Regions from separate parts of the Rhodoferax sp. ZS1R25 genome, predicted to be linked through region 2. Evidence: predicted binding sites of a transcription regulator. Region 2 holds the regulator's gene; each other region holds the start of a gene.
The links. The regulator sigma-54, encoded in region 2, starts transcription at its own class of promoters, with help from an activator protein. The targets are predictions, from matches to a motif close to TGGCANGNAANCTGCTTT.

Region 1 (3,205 bases), on a different contig from region 2:
CGTGCCAAAGTAGTCGCGCACCAAGCTGGTCACCGTGGTTTGGGCGGCCTCGCGGCCCATGCCACCGGCGCTCACGCCGTCGGCAATGGCGACGATGGAGCCCATGTCCTCTTGCCCCTGGGTGGGCAGCATGGCGGCGCAGAAGTCTTCGTTAAGAGGTTTGCGCCCGGCCAGGGACGCAAAGCCAATGTCTATGTCAAATGCCATGCACCAAGATAAGCAATTTCAGTGCCGAATTCTGTTGCAGCGCACCAAAACCGTGCTGGTTAACCCTTAACCGGGGTTTCATCCCACCAGCATTTGCATGCTGTGCTCGTAGTGGCCGGACAGCTGCTCGAACAGGGCCAGCAGGGTTTCGCTGCCCGCGGCCAGGTCTTCCAGCCGGGCGCCGCGCTTGGCAGGGCTCAGGCGCTGAGCGTCTTGCGCAGCGGCCACCATTTGCAGCCAGGCTACACCCGCGGCGCCCAGGGCCTCATGGATGGCGGGGGTGCTCAGCGGCAGGCCATTGAGGTAGGTGAGCGCTTTTTCAAACTCTTGCTGGGCGGCGCGCATGCCGGCCTGGGCCAGCTCCACCGCAACGCCCTCACCCTCCAGCGCCAGCAGCGCGTACTTGCTGAAGCGCTGTGACAGCATGCGCTGGCGCCCTGCCAGGTTCAACACCTGCAGGGGCGCGGCCGCGCCCGAGCTTTCCAGGCTGGCAGTCAGGCGCTCGGCGCCCATCAACAGCGCCTCAGCCTCGTACTCCACCGCCTGGGTGCCGCCCTGGGCCAGCGCGGCCTTCAGCAGCTCCCAGGTTTGGGCTACTTGCTCCAGCAGGTCGCCATAGGTGGGCTGCGACAGGTTTTTGCGCAGCAGCGCAAAGTTGCTGTCCACCCACTGCACCGATTCCTGCAGCAGCGTGGCGTGCTGGGCGGCCTGCACCTGTGCGGCCTGCAGCAGGTGCAGCTTGACCAGCCGCTGCGACAGCATGCGCAACTGGCCTGAGCGGTTCACCACCTCGGCAAAGTGGGCCGACTGAATAATGTGCTGCGACAGCTGGCCCATGCGCTGGTTGGAGCTCATGGCGGCCGAGCGCAGGGTGCGGAAGGCGTCGTCGTCCGACAGGTGCTGGGCCCGCATCAGGATGCCCTTGGCCCGGTCCACCGCCTTGCGCTCTTCAAACCGGGTGGCAATCTCTTCATAGGCTTGGCGCTGTTGCTCCGCCTTTTGAAAGCGCGCCTGCGCCAAATGGATGAGCGGGCGCAGCCGGTTGGCGCCATAGCCATTCACCACATAGGCATGCACGCCGCATTCGGTGGCCTGCACGATGTGGCTGGCGTCGCTGTCCGTGGTGAACACCATCAACGCGCACGGCACGGTTTGGCCCACCACCTGCAGCGCCTGGAACCAGGCGGCCGTGGGCACCGGCACATCACAGATCACCACATCTGGTGCGTGCAGCACCACGCCCTGCACCAACTTGCTGCAATCGTCTACCGTGGCCAGCACCACAATGCCCGCCGCCTGCAGGTCGGCAGCCAGCGTGGGCGCAGTCTTTTGGCGGGCGGAGCACAGCAGGGCGGAGGTCATAAAAAGTCAGAGTTAGCTAGGGACAACGGGGCTTGCGGGCGATTCTGGGTCACGCAATTCGCGCACCACACATGCGGCTCGCAGAGGCTGGGGCAGACAGGTTCCGATCATATGGCACAGCTCTTGCATTAGCTGAGCCGGGCGCAACGACGCGTCCAAACGAGATGACAGCCATGCCGGTTCTGCGCACAACGACGTCGCGCAGTCGCAGTCTGTCCAACGCCAGTGCTTGCTGGTGCGCCTTTGCATAAGGCGCGGATCTCCTCTACCCCCTATTTTTGGCATGTGGCACAGCTACATCCGCAAAGTCTTCTCGTTCTTGGAGTGGCTACTATGAAAAAATCGAAACTGGTAATGATTGGCAACGGCATGGCCGGCGTGCGCACCATTGAGGAATTGCTCAAGGTAGCCCCGGACTTGTACGACATCACCGTCTTTGGCGCAGAACCCCACCCCAACTACAACCGCATCTTGCTGAGCCCGGTGCTGGCTGGCGAGCAGACGCTGGACGAGATCGTGCTGAACTCCTTCGAGTGGTACACCGACAACCACATCACGCTGCACGCCGGCAAAAAAGTGGTGGAAGTAGACCGCGTGAAGCGCATCGTCAAGGCGTCTGACGGCACCGAAGCCGAATACGACCGCCTGCTGATCTGCACCGGCTCCAACCCCTTCATCCTGCCCATTCCCGGCAAAGACCTGGAAGGCGTGATCGCCTACCGCGACATTGCCGACACCAACGCCATGATCGACGCGGCCACCAAGTACAAGCACGCGGTGGTCATCGGTGGCGGCCTGTTGGGCCTGGAAGCGGCCAACGGCCTGATGCTGCGTGGCATGACCGTGAGCGTGGTGCACGTGATGCCCACGCTGATGGAGCGCCAGCTGGACACCGTGGCCGGCGGCCTGCTGCGCAAGTCGCTGGAAGAGCGTGGCCTGCGGTTCCTGATGGGTGCGCAAACCCAGGAGCTGGTGGGTGGCGAAGATGGCCGCGTCCAGAGCATCAAGTTCAAGGACGGCACCGAAGTACCGGCCGACCTGGTGGTGATGGCAGTGGGCATTCGCCCCAACACCGAGCTGGCCGCCAGCATGCGCCTGCATGTGGACCGCGGCATTGTGGTGACCGACACCATGCAAACCGTGACCGACGCCCGCATTTACAGCGTGGGCGAATGCGCTGCCCACCGCGGCATTGCCTATGGTCTGGTGGCGCCCCTGTTTGAGCAGGCCAAAGTGGCCGCCAACCACCTCGCCATGTACGGCATTGGTCGCTACACCGGCTCGCTCACGTCCACCAAACTGAAGGTGACAGGCATTGACCTGTTCTCCGCCGGCGACTTCACCGGCGGCGAAGGTACCGAAGAGATCGTGATGAGCGACCCCTTTGGCGGCGTCTACAAAAAGCTGGTCATCAAGAATGACAAGCTGGTGGGTGCCTGCATGTACGGCGACACCGTGGACGGTAGCTGGTACTTCAAGATGCTGCGCGACGGCCGCAGCATTGCCGACATCCGCGACAAGCTGATGTTTGGCGAAAGCGGCTCCAACATTGGCGACGTGGGCCACCAGGGCCAGAACAAGGCCGCGGCCATGGCCGACAGCGACGAAGTCTGCGGCTGCAACGGCGTGAGCAAAG
Region 2 (3,205 bases):
CGATGTTGCAGGCAATCTGCGCGGCTTCGATGGCCACCGTGCCGCTGCCGCAGCAGGGGTCGTACAGCGGCATCAGGTCGTCCTCACCCGAGGCCCAGCCGCTGGCGGCAATCATGGCCGCGGCCAGGGTTTCCTTCAGCGGTGCGTCGCCCTTGTCCTCGCGCCAGCCGCGCTTGAACAGCGGCTCGCCCGAGGTGTCGACGTACAGCGAGCAGCTGTCGGTGGTCAGGTGGGCATAGATGCGCACATCGGGCCACTGCGTGTTCACGTCGGGGCGCACGCCGCCCGCCACTTCGCGGAAGCGGTCGCACACGGCATCCTTCACCTTGAGCGCGGCAAAGTTCAGCGAGGTCAGCGGGCTGTGCTGCGCCGTCACCTCGACCTTGATGCTTTCCTTGGGCGTGAACCACTGCTCCCATGGCACCTGCAGGCCGGCGCGGTACAGGTCCTGTTCGCTGCGGTATTCGGTGTACGACACCAGCACCAGCACGCGCTGCGAGAGGCGGCTGTACAGGTTGAGCAACATGGCATGCGCGAACGAGGTGCGCACGGCCACGCCACCGCGCTGCTTGGTCACGCAGCCGGGCGGCAGACCGGTGATTTGCAAAATCTCCGGCGCCAGGTACTCCTCCACGCCGGCGGCGCAGGGGAGAAAAAGGGTCAATTGGTTCATAGCGCTTTGCGGAGTGAGGCGGGGGCAATCTTCAGCCCCTCGCGGTATTTGGCCACGGTGCGCCGGGCGCATTCGATGCCCTGCTCCTTGAGCATGTCAGAGATCTGGTTGTCGCTCAAGGGCTTCTTGCTGCTCTCGGAGGCAATGAACTGTTTGATGAGCGCGCGCACCGCGGTGCTGGAGGCATTGCCACCGCTCTCGGTGCCCAGGCCAGAGCCGAAGAAGTACTTCAGCTCAAACGTGCCAAACGGCGTGGCCATGTACTTGGCCGTGGTCACGCGGCTGATGGTGGACTCGTGCAGGCCCAATTCGTCGGCAATCTCGCGCAGCACCAGGGGGCGCATGGCCAGCTCGCCATGGGTGAAAAAGTTCTTCTGCCGCTCCACAATGGCCGTGCTCACGCGCAGGATGGTGTCAAAGCGCTGCTGGATGTTCTTGATGAACCAGCGCGCCTCCTGCAGGCGTTGCTGCAGCGCCGCGTGGCCAGCACCGTCGCGGCCACCGCGGTGGTTGCGCAGCACATTGGCGTAGATGTCATGCACCTTGAGGCGTGGCATCACCTCGGGGTTGAGCTGCACGCGGAATTTGGGAATGCCACCGGCCTTGCCGATGGCCACCACCAGCACGTCGGGCACCACGATGTTGCGCTCCACGTCCACAAAGCGCCGCCCGGGCTTGGGTTCCAGCCGTGCGATGAGCGCGATCGCTTCGCGCACCAGCGCGTCGCTGCCCACGCCCATTTGCACCAGGCGCTTGATGTCGCGCCGCGCCAGCAGGTCCATGGGTTTGCTGCAGATGCCCAGGGCCACCTGCAGCAGCTCGGCACGCTCGTCCTCACCATCCACTTCAGCTTGGGCCAGCAAGGCCTTGACCTGCAAACGCAGGCACTCGCCCAAGTCGCGCGCGCCCACGCCCACGGGCTCCAGGCTGTGCAGCAAGCCCAGCGCCACGGTGAAGTGGTGCACCAGGTCCTGCAGCTGCTCTTCGTCGCCGGGGTTCAGGCTGCGTGCCAGCTCTTCCAGCGGGTCTTCCAGGTAGCCGTCGTCGTTGAGTGATTCGATGAGGAAGCGCAGCGCGGCCGCGTCGGTGGCATTGGTGCGCAGGCTCAGCGCCTGGCGGTGCAAAAAGGCCTGCAGCGATTCGGCAGAGCGCGCCAGCTCGGTGGCGTCTTTCTCCTCGTCGTCGCCCAGGTTGTTGGCCTTGGCTTTGGCGTCCACCCCCCACTCGCCATCGTCGGGCATCATCTCGGTGGTGCCGTCGCCTTCCCAGTTGGGCTCGTCGCTGCTGCTCAGCGGCGTGGCTTCTTCGTCATTGCTGCTGGTACTGGTCGAGGTGGCGTAGTCGGCCACCGCACTGGGCGCGTAGTCCACCTCGCTGCTCTCGGACAGTCGGTCGCCTTCGCTGACCGTCGCATCTACTGCGTTCAGCCCAAAGTCCTCGCGCTCGGCCCGGTCCTCGGTCAGCTCCAGAAACGGGTTTTCGTCCAGCATCTGCTCCACCTCCTGGCTCAGCTCCAGCGTAGAGAGCTGCAGCAGACGGATGGACTGCTGCAACTGGGGCGTGAGCGCCAGGTGTTGGGAGACGCGTAATGAAAGACCTTGCTTCATTACATTTTGAAATGCTCACCGAGATAGACACGGCGCACATCGGCATTGTTCACGATCTCGGAGGGGGTGCCTTGCGCCAGCACATGGCCGTCGCTGATGATGTAGGCGTGGTCGCAAATGCCCAGGGTTTCGCGCACGTTGTGATCGGTGATCAGCACACCGATGCCACGGCCCTTGAGGAAGTTGATGATGCGCTGGATCTCGATCACCGCAATCGGGTCGATACCGGCAAACGGTTCGTCCAGCAGGATAAAGCGCGGCCGCGTGGCCAGTGCGCGCGCAATCTCCACACGGCGTCGCTCACCACCCGACAGGGCCAGCGAGGGCGACTCGCGCAGATGCTCCACGCGCAGGTCTTGCAGCAGCGCGGTCAGGCGCGCTTCAATCTCGGCCGACTTGAGCGGCTCGCCCGCCTCGTCGCGCTGCAGTTCCAGCACGGCGCGCACGTTGTCTTCGACATTGAGCTTGCGAAAGATGGACGCCTCTTGCGGCAGGTAGCCCAGCCCCAGGCGCGCGCGGCGGTGGATGGGCATGTGCTCGATGGAATGGCCGTCAATCGTGATGTCGCCCGCACTGGCGCGCAGCAAGCCCACGATCATGTAGAACGAGGTGGTCTTGCCCGCGCCGTTGGGGCCCAACAGGCCCACGACCTCGCCAGTGCGCACGGTCAGCGACACATCTTTCACCACCTGGCGCTTGCCATACGACTTTTGCAAATGCCGGGCTTCCAGCCGCCCGGTGCTGGTGTCCGGGGCTTCTTGGGTGGGCTCGCTCACTGGGCGGCCTTCTCAAGTTGCGGCGTGGCGCGCAGAGTGGCACCGGGTTGAGGCGCGGTGGCAGTTTCGCCTTCGGGCTTGGGCGTCAGCATGGCGCGCACACGGCCGGCCGGCGCCGCAGCGGTCTTGGGGGCGCCGTCCACGGTGAA
Region 3 (3,205 bases), on a different contig from region 2:
CAAGGCATGGACCGATTCAGGGTGCGAGGTGGCAAAGGTGAGTGCAGTGGTGACGCCGTTGCGCAACAGCTCTGCTACAAAAAAAGTAGCTGCTTGCGCACTGTATTCGGGGGCTGCAAAGCGTTTTTCTTCTGGAAAGGTGTAATTCTCCAGCCAGGGCAGCAAACCGGGCGCGGGCGAGCCGATGACGTTGGTCTGCGGGTAGTGGATGTGCAGGTCGATAAACCCCGGCGCGATGATGCGGCCCGGGAAGTGCTGTACGGCCACCTGCGGGTACTGCGGCGCAAGGGCGCTGTACGCACCAATGGCCTGCACCACCTGGGTGCCCTGGGCGTTGGGGCCGACGACGAGCAGGCCATCGGTTTCAAAATGGGCTTGCCCCGTTGCATCGGGGGCAAACCACAAAAGGGAGGCGCGGTAGGCTTTCATGCGGGGGAGCATATATCGGGGCGCAGCAATCTCTATACCAAGCCGCGCATAGCCCCTATGGCGTCACATGGCACATCAGGCGCGCAGCGTGCAGCTGTCGCCAATGCCCTCGCGCCAGACGCGCACCTGCCATAGGCCGGTGAACTCCAGCGCCATGGCGCGCCAGATGAAGGCGGCCAGGTTTTCCAGCGTGGGCGGGCCCAGGCCCTCCACTTCGTCCAGCAAATGGTGGTCCAGGCGCGGGCGCAGCACCGCGATGGCCTGGCGCAGATGGGCCAGGTCCATCACCATGCCGGTGTCTTCGTCGGCATTGCCAGCCACGGTGACTTCGGCATGGTAAGTGTGGCCGTGGATGCGGCGGCTGCCGGCGACCTCCTCCGCGTCGTCCAGAGTGCGCTTCAAGGTATGGGCGGCGTCAAAGAAGAACTTTTGGCTCACCTCGCAGCGGCGCGGAATGGGGATGGATGGCGCTTGGGTCATCGGATGCCTGTGATCTTGTGGGTTTGCAGGGACAGGCGCCACTGCGGGCGCTCCAGGCACTGGGCGATGCAGGCCCGGGTGTTGTCGGCCCGCAGGATGTTGTCCATGGGCTGCAGGTAGCGGTGCCTAAAGTCCTCCGCCTCGCAGTCGGCCAGCGTGATGCCGGGCTGGGGCCAGACCAGCTTGAGCTCGTGCCCGCTGCGCTGCACCCAGGTGGAGCCGGCCTTGGGGCTCACGCAGATCCAGTCGATGCCTGCGGGCGCTTTCACCGTGCCGTTGGTTTCTACGGCGATTTCGAAACCCAATGCGTGCAGGGCGTCTATCAACGCGGTATCCACCTGCAGCAGTGGCTCGCCACCCGTCATCACCACAAAGCGGTTCGCGGCATCGGTACCGGGCCACTGCGCGGCGATGCGCTCGGCCAGCGCCTGCGCAGTTGTGAACTTGCCGCCCAGCGTGCCATCGGTGCCCACAAAGTCGGTATCGCAAAACTGGCAAACGGCGCTGGCGCGGTCCTGCTCACGGCCGGTCCAGAGGTTGCAGCCGGCAAAGCGGCAGAACACGGCGGGGCGGCCGGCGTTGGAGCCTTCGCCCTGCAGGGTGTAGAAAATTTCTTTGATCTGGTACGCCATACATGAATCCCTAGCAAAGGGGAACGGCGAGAAAACGGCAAGCGGCCACGCACGTGGCTACGAGGTTTTTGTACATGGTAGTCCTCTACATGGCTCCGAACACAAAAGACAAAGCCCGCCGGAGCAGCGGGCCTTGGGGCGTATTTTAACCGGCAAGGCGCTGGCGGCCCAGCCCCCGGATTTTTTGGCACAGCTTTTGCAATCCCATCTTGGATACAAGATAGGACTCCAACATGGTGCAGAGCAGCTCCGGCAGTGATGGTGGTGCCCCCCAGGCATGGATAACGCGCTTTGCCACACCCGTGGTGGGCAACAGCACCGGGCCATTGACGGGGCTGCGCTTTGCGATCAAGGACAACATCGATGCCCAGGGCCACCCCACCACCGCAGCCTGCGCCGAATTTGCCTATGTGGCCGGCGCACACGCCACCGTGGTGCAAAAGCTGCTCGATGCTGGTGCAGTGCTGGTGGGCAAGACCAACCTGGACCAGTTTGCCTGCGGCCTCAACGGCACGCGCTCCCCCTATGGCGCGGTGCCCAACGCCTTCAACGCGGACTATGTGTCGGGCGGTTCCAGCGCCGGCTCGGCCTATGTGGTGGCCACGGGCCAGGTGGACTTTGCGCTGGGCACCGACACCGCGGGCTCGGGCCGGGTGCCGGCGGGGCTGAACAACATTGTGGGCATCAAGCCCAGCAAGGGACTGCTGAGCGCACGCGGTGTGGTGCCGGCTGCGCAGAGCGTGGACTGCGTCTCCATCTTCGCGCGCACGGTAGACATGGCGGCCCGCGTGCTGGCCGTGGCACAGGGGCCCGATGCCCGTGACCCCTACTCGCGCACGCTGGCGCTGGCCAGCACGCCCTGGGGCGCACAGTTCCGCTTTGGGGTGCCCACGCAGCTGGAGTTCTTTGGCGATGCCGCCGCGCAGGTGGCATTTACCGAGGCCATCGCCAGGCTCACCGCCATGGGAGGCGTGGCCGTGCCCATTGATTACACGCCATTGGCCCAGGCCGCCACCCTGCTCTACGAGAGCGCGCTTGTGGCCGAGCGTTATGCCGCGGTGCGCGCCTTCTTTGACCTGCATGAGGACACGGTGATGGAGCCGGTACGCAGCATCATTGCCAAGGGGCGCAACTACAGCGCGGCCGACCTGTGCGCCGCGCAAACCCAGCTGCACGCCTGCGGCCAGCAGGCCGCCGCGATGTGGAAAAACATCGACGTGCTGCTGGTACCCACTGCCCCCACGCACTACACCATTGCCGCCATGCGGGCCAACCCCGTGGTGCTGAACCGCAACCTGGGCCAGTACACCAACTTTGTGAACTTGCTGGACTACGCGGCCATCGCTGTGCCCAGCAGCTTGCGCGCCGACGGCCTGCCGTTTGGCATCACGCTCATTGCGCCCTGCGGCAGCGACTGGCCGCTGGCCGAGCTGGGCCAGCGCTACCACCACGCCACCGGGCTGCCCCTGGGGGCGCTGGACCAGCCCCTGCCCGCGCCCCAGCCGCTGGCCGGCATCGCCACCGGCCCGGCACGCATGCAGGTGGCCGTGGTGGGCGCCCATCTCTCGGGCATGCCGCTGAACAACCAACTGCTGGAGCGTGGCGCCCGGCTGGTACAGACCACCACCACCGCCCCGGCCTACCGCCTGTACGCCCTGCCCGGC
Region 4 (3,205 bases), on a different contig from region 2:
ACACGCGGTGGTCTTGTGTGAGCTGCTCCAGCGTGCCAGCGCGCAGGCGGTAGATGCGGGAGTCGCCCACATGGAACAGGTGGGCCGTGGTGGACTTGAGCACCAGCGCGCTCAGCGTGCAGACGTAGCCCTTGTCGCGCTCGTAGCGGTAGGGGCTTTGCTGCGTCTGCGCGTGCAGCCATGCATTGGTGGCGCTGAGGATGCGCTCCGCAGACGTCTTGACCGACCAGGCCTCGGAGGTGCAGTAGTAGTCCTCCAGAAAGCTGGTGACCGCCGCCTGGCTGGCCACCTGGCTGACTGCACTGCTGCTGATGCCGTCGGCCAGGGCCATGGCAATGCCCTTGGAGCTGAGGTGGGGCTCCTTGGGAACGACCAGACCATGGAAGTCCTGGTTGGTGTCCTTGCGGCCCTTGTCCGAGTACTGCCCTGCCGAGATCTGGAGTGCGTGGGCCAAGACCTGTCCGTCTTAACCGCGCTTGGGGGCGGTCTTCAGGTGGGTGGCGTACAGCGTGAGGCCGGTGAACGACAAGCCGCCCACCAGGTTGCCCAACACGGTGGGGATTTCGTTCCAGAGCAGGTAGTCCATGAGTGTGAAGTGTGCACCCAGCAGCAGACCGGAGGGGAATAGGAACATGTTGACGATGGAGTGCTCGAAGGTCATGTAGAAGAACACCATGATAGGCATCCACATGGCGATGACCTTGCCACTGACGGTGGTAGAGATCATGGCACCGACCACGCCGGTGGAGACCATCCAGTTGCACAGCATGCCCCGCACAAACAGCGTCAACATGCCAGCGGCACCGTACTGTGCGTAGCCCAGCGTGCGGTTCTCACCGATGACGCCAATGGCTTTGCCCACCGCGTTGGGTTCGGTCGAGAAGCCAAAGGTGGTGACGATGGCCATGGCCAGGGCAACAGTGAAGGCGCCACCGAAGTTGCCGACAAACACCAAGCCCCAGTTGCGCAACACGCCGCCCACGGTCACACCGGGGCGCTTGTCGATGAGCGCCAGGGGCGCCAGCACGAACACACCCGTCAACAGGTCAAAGCCCAGCAAATACAAGATGCAGAAGCCCACAGGGAACAGCACGGCGCCGGCCAGCGGCTGGCCGGTGTTCACGTTGATGGTGACGGCAAACCAGGCAGCCAGACACAGGATGGCGCCGGCCATGTAGGCCCGCACCAGCGTGTCACGCGTGGACATGAAGACCTTGGACTCGCCCGCGTCCACCATCTTGGTCACAAATTCCGAAGGCACTAAATAAGCCATGAGAGATTTCCTTAAATCCAACGTTGCAAAAAAAAACGGCGTCCACTTCTGCACTCCCTGGGGGAGATGTGAAGTGGACGCCGTTGTCCGATTCCGTCACATTTGCAGCACGTACCGTGCCAGCGGAAATTCGCGGCAAACCCCGTGTTTTCTACGGGTTTACGCGGAGATGTGGAGGAGCGTTTGCTTCAAGTTGGTGCAAGGCGGGGTGCAGGCGGGGCTTTTCTGGTGCCACTGACCAACACGATGCCCAGCAGCACCGGCACCGCGCCAACCAGAAAGCTGGCCTCAATGGGTTCGTCCAGCAGCCAGGCCCCCAGCACGATGCCGAACAGCGGCGTCATGAACGAGAACACGCCCAGGCGCGACGCCAGGTAGCGGCGCAGCAACCAGAACCAGACCAGAAAGCTGGCAAACGACACCACCAGCGTGTGGAACGCCAAGGCAGCCCAAACGCGGGGGATGGGGTTGAAGTGGGCCTGGCCCGTGGACAGCGCCACCACCAGCAACAGCACAAACGCGCACACCAGTTGGTACAGCAGGGTTTGCGTGACGGGCGCGCTGGAGAGGCGCGAGCAGCGCACCACCATGGTGGTGGCGCCCCAGGCCATGCCACCCATCAGGCCCAGCACATCGCCCAGCAGCATGTTGCCGGGTGCCGCCGCCGACGGCTGGCTGCGGCCGAAGAAGGCAATCGACAGCCCGCCAAAGGCCATCGCAATGCCCAGCCACTGCACAGCCCCCAGGCGCTCAGCCGGCAGGCGCCAGTGCAGACCCAGCGCGGCAAAGATGGGTGCGGTGTACAAGAACACCACCATGTGCGAGGCGCTGGTGTGGCGCAGGCCCTCGCCCACCAGCAAAAACTCCAGCGCAAACAGCGAGCCCACCACCAGGCCTGGGCGCCAGTTGCCATCGCGCAAGCCCCAGTTCTCGCCGCGCGCCAGCATGAGCAGCGCCACCAGCGCCGCGGCGGCACCGGAACGCAGCGCAATGAGGAAGATGGGGGCAATATCGCCGGCTGTGGCTTTGAGGGCCACTTGCTGGAGGGCCCACAGCACGCACAGCACCAGCATGCAGCCAATGGCTTGGGAATCGAGGGGTTTGCGGGTGTCCATGCATTGATTATTGAATTGACGGCTTTCATTGATATAGTGAAAACCAGACAAGCCATACGCCGAAGCCGACAAACGCCGACGACCCCGCCGCCATGCCCATCCTCAAGCCCAAACTGGAGATTCCGCTTTCCAGCGCCAACCTGCCCTCGCCCATCATGTTTCGCAGCGCAGTGGCGCCGGCCGAAGGCATTTACCCGCTGCACCAGCACGCCTGGGGCGAGTTTGTGTATTCGTTCAGTGGCGTGATGGAGGTGAAGGTGGCCGACCACCACTACCTGGCACCACCGCAGTACGGCGTGTGGCTGCCGCCCAACCTCAAGCATGTGGGGCTGAACCGCTACGAGGCGCACCACTGCTCCCTCTATATCGGCCCCGCGCTGTGCCACCTGCTGCCTGCCACGCCCTGCGCACTGACGGTGAGCCCGCTGGTGCGTGCGCTCATGGAACACCTGCGCCAGCAGCTGCCCGGCCCTACGGTCAGTGCGCAACAGGCGCGCCTGCTGCAGGTGCTGCTGGACCAGCTGGTGCAGGCGCCGCGCGCGGGCAGTTACCTGCCGACCTCGGAAGACCCGCTGCTGAGCGCGGTGCTGCGCATGCTGGAGGCCAACCCCGGGGACAACCGCTCGTTGCCCGAACTGGCAAACGCCGCCCACACCACCGAGCGCACGCTGATGCGCCGCTGCCAGCGCGACCTGGGCATGTCGCTGGCGGAGTGGCGCCAGCGGCTGCGCGTGGTGCGCGCCATGCCCTTGCTGGAAGCCGGCCAGACCGTGGAAACGATTGCGCTGGACTTGGGCTATGGCAGCGCTTCGGCCTT

Region 1: the regulator sigma-54 is predicted to act here: its motif matches at 1,682-1,699, upstream of nirB (nitrite reductase large subunit NirB).
Region 3: the regulator sigma-54 is predicted to act here: its motif matches at 1,727-1,744, upstream of atzF (allophanate hydrolase).
Region 4: the regulator sigma-54 is predicted to act here: its motif matches at 1,378-1,395, upstream of AC097R_RS00870 (formate/nitrite transporter family protein).

The regions. Positions count from the first base shown of each region.
Region 1 is NZ_JBWMAZ010000001.1:1,797,508-1,800,712, reverse strand. Features, by position in the region: gene AC097R_RS08595 (bifunctional protein-serine/threonine kinase/phosphatase) at 1-207, opposite strand, end outside; gene AC097R_RS08590 (type IV pili methyl-accepting chemotaxis transducer N-terminal domain-containing protein) at 286-1,569, opposite strand; gene nirB (nitrite reductase large subunit NirB) at 1,903-3,205, shown strand, end outside.
Region 2 is NZ_JBWMAZ010000004.1:72,680-75,884, forward strand. Features, by position in the region: gene AC097R_RS19900 (THUMP domain-containing class I SAM-dependent RNA methyltransferase) at 1-673, opposite strand, end outside; gene rpoN (RNA polymerase factor sigma-54) at 670-2,280, opposite strand; gene lptB (LPS export ABC transporter ATP-binding protein) at 2,280-3,056, opposite strand; gene lptA (lipopolysaccharide transport periplasmic protein LptA) at 3,053-3,205, opposite strand, start outside.
Region 3 is NZ_JBWMAZ010000002.1:1,302,873-1,306,077, forward strand. Features, by position in the region: gene guaD (guanine deaminase) at 1-429, opposite strand, end outside; gene AC097R_RS16940 (6-carboxytetrahydropterin synthase) at 505-909, opposite strand; gene queE (7-carboxy-7-deazaguanine synthase) at 906-1,541, opposite strand; gene atzF (allophanate hydrolase) at 1,775-3,205, shown strand, end outside.
Region 4 is NZ_JBWMAZ010000001.1:199,331-202,535, forward strand. Features, by position in the region: gene AC097R_RS00865 (bifunctional protein-serine/threonine kinase/phosphatase) at 1-454, opposite strand, end outside; gene AC097R_RS00870 (formate/nitrite transporter family protein) at 467-1,273, opposite strand; gene AC097R_RS00875 (DMT family transporter) at 1,462-2,388, opposite strand; gene AC097R_RS00880 (AraC family ligand binding domain-containing protein) at 2,481-3,205, shown strand, end outside.